Regions from separate parts of the Veillonella intestinalis genome, predicted to be linked through region 2. Evidence: a T-box and tRNA genes for the amino acid it is inferred to sense, from the RefSeq annotation. Region 2 holds a T-box; the other holds one or more tRNA genes.
What was found. A T-box is a leader RNA that pairs with one kind of tRNA and senses whether it is charged. The one in region 2 lies ahead of NFR27_RS08285 (valine--tRNA ligase), so its partner is inferred to be a tRNA-Val.
Positions count from the first base shown of each region.

Region 1: it has a tRNA-Val gene. The T-box ahead of NFR27_RS08285 (valine--tRNA ligase) is inferred to sense a tRNA for this amino acid. The anticodon was not compared.

Region 1 covers NZ_CALPCB010000008.1:136,454-139,879, forward strand. Annotated here, with positions in the region: gene NFR27_RS07995 (Glu/Leu/Phe/Val family dehydrogenase) at 247-1,503, shown strand; tRNA gene NFR27_RS08000 (tRNA-Asn) at 1,764-1,839, shown strand; tRNA gene NFR27_RS08005 (tRNA-Glu) at 1,842-1,916, shown strand; tRNA gene NFR27_RS08010 (tRNA-Val) at 1,921-1,996, shown strand; gene NFR27_RS08015 (LPO_1073/Vpar_1526 family protein) at 2,138-3,426, shown strand, end outside.
Region 2 covers NZ_CALPCB010000009.1:27,492-30,917, forward strand. Annotated here, with positions in the region: gene tatC (twin-arginine translocase subunit TatC) at 1-856, shown strand, start outside; T-box leader at 979-1,246, shown strand; gene NFR27_RS08285 (valine--tRNA ligase) at 1,289-3,426, shown strand, end outside.

The DNA of each region.
Region 1 (3,426 bases), on a different contig from region 2:
GAGAAATATCTATATTTAATTGTCATATGAACAGACAATATAGAGAGTCTAACTCAATTAAATGAGCTAGACTCTTTTATTTTGCTACTATTGTCAGGTTATGCGTATAAGTAATGGAGAAAATGAAGAATATGAAAAATGAATGGTGCATAAGCCTTGCCTGTGTTATAGTGTAAACAGGACAAAGATTTAGTTTAGTTTTAAACTATTAATTTTATTGTGTATACGCAATAAGGAGAAACGATTATGGCAAATTATAATCCCTACGAAAACATGCTTAACACACTTGACGAAGCGGCTCAAAAACTTGGTTTAGAGCGCAACGATTATGAAGTAATTCGTCATCCAGAACGTGAATTGCAAGTAGCGATTCCAGTTCAAATGGATGATGGTCATGTTGAAGTATTTAGTGGCTATCGTACTCAACACAGCACGATTATGGGTGCTGCTAAAGGTGGTATTCGTTTCCATCCTGATTCTGATGAAAATGAAGTTCGCGCTTTGGCTGCTTGGATGACAATTAAAAACTCCATTGCTCACCTTCCTTATGGCGGTGGTAAAGGCGGTATTAAAGTTGATCCTAAGAAATTAAGTCAACGTGAATTAGAACGCTTAACTCGTGGCTTTGTACGTAAAATCGCTCCAATTATTGGTGTAGATACTGACGTGCCAGCTCCAGACGTAAATACTAACCCACAAATTATGGCTTGGATTGTTGATGAATTCTCCACACTTAAAGGCGTATGGTCTCCAGGTGTTGTAACTGGTAAACCATTAGCTGTTGGTGGTTCCTTAGGCCGTAATGAAGCAACTGGTCGTGGTTGTATGTTTACTTTGAAGAGCTATCTTGAAAAGAATGGCAAAAAAATGTCCGATGTGACAATTGCTGTTCAAGGTTTTGGTAACGTAGGTAGTGTTGGTGCTTTATTGATGCATCGTGAAGGGGCTAAAGTAGTAGCTATTGGTGACGTTCATGGTTCCATTTACAATGAAAATGGTATTGACGTTGAAAAAGCTTACGAATATGCTAATGCCCATGGCCGTTCCTTAGAAGGTTATGAAGAACCAGGCATGAAACGCATTCCAAATCCAGAGTTATTATTATTAGAAGTAGATGTTTTATATCTTGCTGCCTTAGAAAACCAAATTAATGGCAGCAACATGAAAGAAGTTAAAGCTAAAGCTATCTTAGAAGGTGCTAATGGCCCTACAACTAATGAAGCTGACTTATACTTCTTTGAAAAAGGCATTGATATTATCCCTGACGTATTAGCTAATGGTGGTGGCGTAGTTACTTCCTATTACGAATGGGTTCAAAATAAAGCTGGTTTCTATTGGGACGAAGAAGAAGTAAATACTCGTCTTGAAAAGAATATGAAAATGAGCTTTGAAGAAGTGTGGGCTATGCAACAAGAATATAAAGTATATCCTCGTTTAGCAGCTTACATGGTAGCTTTAAAACGTTTAGTTGATGCTAGCAAACTTCGTGGGTTCAACGGTTAATAATTGTTTATTATGTACAGCTCAGTACATACATGATAACGCTAAGTATAACTGTCTATCTTCAGCCTAATGAATAGAGGCTCTTATAATGAAATAAAATTAGAAGTATACTGTGCGCGACAGCGGCTAGGAAAGTGATGCCTAGCCGCTTTTTATGTGTATTTTTCTATAGATTGAGATTCTTTTGAGAAAAAGTGAAAAATATATAAAAAAGTACTTGCATTTAATTTGATTTTAGTATAGAATATCTCTTGTACCATTCCTCGATAGCTCAGTCGGTAGAGCAATCGGCTGTTAACCGATCGGTCGTAGGTTCGAGTCCTACTCGGGGAGCCAGTGGCCCGTTGGTCAAGCGGTTAAGACACCGCCCTTTCACGGCGGTATCGGGGGTTCGATTCCCCCACGGGTCACCAATATGGACGATTAGCTCAGCTGGGAGAGCGCCTGCCTTACAAGCAGGATGTCGGCAGTTCGATCCTGTCATCGTCCACCACATTGGCGAGTTCGCAATAGCGAGCTCGCTTTTTTATTTTATTATGTAACTTCATTGGCTAATGAGCTAAGATGTGGTAACATAAAAGAATAAATATATAGCTATTATGGATAAGTAAAATAGATTGGCAGGAGGAATAAGATGTCTGCATATATACCGTACTTAGTTGTATTAGGTGTGATTTTAGTATTCTTTTTAGTATGCTATTTAGTATTTCGTGATGGTGATACATCGGAAGCTACGCTTGATACAAGTTCAGATTCGGTTGTAAATACCGATTATTATGCGCGGAAACGGCGCGATCATGGAGCGGAGTATTATCGAGAAGAACAGAAGGCGAATGATTCGCTAGCGCAAACTGGCGAGCAAGATATGGCGACTACATTTGTACCTTTATCTAAAGAACATGTAGGTAGTGAATTTGAAACGGCTATGGAGAACACTCCTGCTGCCAGCCTTAGTAATGATTTTGGCATCACTGAAGGGGATAGTCGTCTAGGGGATGACATTGTATCTGATTTAGACATGACTAAGCCTATGCTTAAAATCCCTACAGAACCAAGTGCGAGCAGTGAAGCGGATTTAGAGTTAACACGGCGTATTCAACGGATTATGCCTGCCAGTGTTGAAGGGGCGGAAGCAGCTAATGATGCTACTCGTATTATTCCGATAGTACGTGAACCTTTGACAAAAGAAGAAACGACTAATTTAGAGACTGCCCAGGATATGAAGGAGCCAGGCTTAACAGATTTAATTGCTTTAGGGACGAGTCATTTTATGAGTTCCTTTGGTGCGATTAATATAAGTACTAAAGAACAAGTATTAGATATTACAACGACTGCTTTGGAACGGTTAGGCATTACTGAAAGTGGTGAGTTGCAGGCTTTATTGGAAAATATCGTAGTGCAAGAAGCATTGCTTTGTATGCAAAAAGCATATGCTACCACCCCTACTAGCTGGATGAAAGAAACGGCTATTGAAGCGTTTATTGATGTAGTGCAAGAACCTAAATCTAGCACGCCGTATTTGGTGGCGTTTGATGCATTGCGTATTTTGCCACATTTACAGTTAGGTCATTTCCAGATTATGGCGCTAGCCTTGTTGTTGCAATATTCTCGTAATTCAAATAACTACAGCTTAGAGCATTTACAGCATTATGTAGATAAATATATTGAGCCATTTTTGTCTGAATTGCCACGCGAAGAATCTATGTATCGTCAGTTGGATTACTTGCGTTGCTCAACGCAAGAGTCAGAGCGCAATACGTTCTGGGATATAATGGTACACTCCTATCCTTTAGTGTTTGCTTATGCCGGTTTTGATAAGGATGAATTATCACGAGCTTTACGAGGCCATGCATTAGATGGTCGTTATGTAGTGAAGAGTATAAATTCTCCATTATTAAAATTAGCCGTTGTTGATGAAGGCTT
Region 2 (3,426 bases):
CTTGAATAGTGTGTTGGCGCAAAAGGAACGCCTAAAAGCAGCAGAGCGAATTCGTCGTGGTGAAATCGTGGAACCAACTGCAGCTAGTGAAGAGATAGCTAATGTAGATTTAGAAACGCTGGAGCCACAGTATACCCCTTTGGAAGCTCAGCTTATGGCCGAAAATAAAGATATGTCTTTAGTCGGACATTTAGGTGAACTTAGGAAGCGAATTATTATTTCTGCTATCGCTATTTTGGTGGGCTTTTGTGTAGCCTATTATTATGTAGACGATTTATTGAGCATTATTATTGCTCCGGCGGGGAAGCTCTATTATATGCGCCCTACGGAAGCCTTCTTTACCTATATGAAAGTAGCCTTCGTAGCGGGGATTATTGCGGCATCACCAATTTGGCTATACGAGGTATGGGCCTTTATTATTCCTGCCTTAACTAGACAGGAAAAACAATTAACGAATTGGTTTTTACCTTTTGCTATTATTTTATTTATTATAGGAATTTTATTTTCCTATGCCTTAGTATTGCCCGTAGCAATTCAGTTTTTTATCGGCTTTGCTACCGATGAGTTACAACCTTTGTTTTCGATTGGTCAATATATAGACTTTGTGATTGCCTTTGTATTGCCTTTTGGCTTGATTTTTGAATTGCCTATTGTCATGATTATTATGGCAAAGTTAAATTTGATTACCTCGGCCTTCTTGCGATCAAAGCGGAAGCTATTTATATTTTTGTCCTTTGTTATAGGTGGTTTGATTTCGCCGACACCGGACATGTTTTCACAGACCATGATTGCTATGCCAATGATTTTGTTGTATGAAATAAGTTTATGGCTGGTTGCTAAGGTGATGAAAAAATAAACAAAGTCTATGAAAAATAAATAATTGAACACTTCGTGAAAGTCTGTCTAGTTGCTTTTGAAAAGTAAATTGACAGACTTTCATTTTTTAGTTATTATGAGTAATAGATATACTCTTATAAAGAGCAAGCGTTGATGAGGAAAAATCTTCTCCTAGCGTAGCAGAGAGCGTTGGTAAGGTGCGAGCAACGTACGTGAATAGAAGAGGGTAGCCTTGGAGCTGACGAGATGAAGTTATTGAGCATATAGCAAGTATCTCTGTGGAGAAGCTAGTTGATTATATACTTAGTAATGGGTAGTTTTGTCCGGATAACCCCGTTAACGGTAATGAGTGATTGCTATGGCAATAATCTAGGTGGTACCGCGGAAGTTAAGCCCTTTCGTCCTAATGGACGAGAGGGCTTTTTTATATACGATGTAGGAGGAATTTGAGATGAGTGAGTTCAAAAATTTAACGACTTACAATCCTGGAGAGATTGAACACAATTGGTATGAATTCTGGGAAAAACAAGGGTACTTTCATGAAGAAGTAGATACAAGTAAAAAGCCTTATAGTATTGTATTGCCACCACCTAATGTAACGGGGCAATTACACATGGGTCATGCTCTTGATAATACCTTGCAAGATATTTTGATTCGCTTCAAACGCATGCAAGGTTACAATGTACTTTGGATGCCTGGTACTGACCATGCAGGGATTGCTACTCAAGTAAAAGTAGAACAGAACCTTATGAAAGAAGAAGGCAAAAGTCGTTATGACTTAGGCCGTGAAGAATTTGTAAAACGCGTATGGGATTGGAAAAAAGAATATGGTAGCACCATCGTTAAACAAATTCGTAGCTTAGGCGCATCCTGCGACTGGAGTCGTGAGCGCTTTACCTTAGACGAAGGCTATTATCGTGCGGTTCGTGAAGTATTTGTAAGTTTATATGAAAAAGGCTTAATCTACCAAGGGGAACGCATTACCAATTGGTGTCCAAGTTGTCATACAGCGCTTAGCGATATTGAAGTAGAACACAGTGATGAAGCTGGTCATTTCTGGTATGTAAACTGCCCAGTAGTAGGCGAAGAAGGCCGTTATGTAACTGTAGCAACTACTCGTCCTGAAACCATGTTTGGTGACGTGGCAGTGGCTGTTAATCCAGAAGATGATCGTTACAAAGATATTATTGGCAAAACTTTATTATTGCCATTTGTTAATCGTGAAATTCCAGTTATTGCTGATGATTATGTAGATCCTAGCTTTGGTACGGGCTGTGTAAAAATTACGCCAGCTCATGATCCTAATGACTTTGAAATGGGTCAACGTCATGATTTACAGACGATTATTGTTATGAACCTTGACGGCACTATGAACAGTGAAGCTGGTCATTTTGAAGGCTTAACTCGAGAAGCAGCTCGTAAGCAAGTGGTGGCAGAATTAAAAGAGTTAGGTTTATTAACTAAGATTGAAGAACATGATCATAGCGTAGGTCATTGTTCCCGTTGTAATACCATTGTAGAGCCATTAGTGTCTAAACAATGGTTTGTAAAAATGGGACCAATTGCAGAACCAGCACTTAAAGTAGTACAAGATAAAAACATTGAATTCGTCCCAGAACGTTTTACTAAGACATATACAAACTGGCTTGATGGTATTCGTGATTGGTGTATTTCTCGTCAATTATGGTGGGGTCATCGCATTCCTGCTTGGTATTGTGACGATTGTGGTGAAATCACTGTATCTCGTGAAGATATTGATGTATGTCCTAAATGTGGTGGCCATGTACATCAAGATGAAGATGTATTGGATACTTGGTTTAGTTCCGCTATGTGGCCATTTGCTACTATGGGCTGGCCTGAAGAAACTAAGGAATTGGAACATTGGTATCCAACTAGCGTATTAGTAACTGGTTACGATATTATCTTCTTCTGGGTAGCTCGTATGATTTTTATGGGCCTTGAATTTAAAAAAGAAATTCCATTTAAACATGTATTTATTCATGGTCTAGTGCGTGATAGCCAAGGGCGTAAAATGAGTAAATCTTTGGGCAATGGTATCAATCCATTAGATGTAATTAATGAATACGGTGCTGATGCGTTGCGTTTCACCTTGGTAACGGGTAATACGCCAGGCAATGATATGCGTTTCTATATGGAACGAGTAGAAGCCAATCGCAACTTCGCTAATAAGATTTGGAACGCGTCTAAATTTGTTCTTATGAATTTAGATAATTATGATCCTAACTTTGTGCCACAAGAAGAAGACTTGACTTTAGCCGATCGTTGGATTATTGATACCTATAATAAAGCGGTAGCATCTATTACAGCTAACCTTGATAAATTTGAATTAGGTGAAGCGGCTTCTGCTGTATATGATTTTATTTGGAATAGCTATTGTGACTGGTTCATCGAATTGGCAAAACCTCGTCTTTACAATAAAGAAGGCGGCCGTGACCGTGCCGTAGTACAATACTTATTGGTTACGATTTTACGTCATATGCTTGAATTGTTACATCCATTTATGCCATTCGTTACTGAGCATATTTGGCAGCACTTACCACATGAAGGTGAAAGCATTGTAGTAGCTCC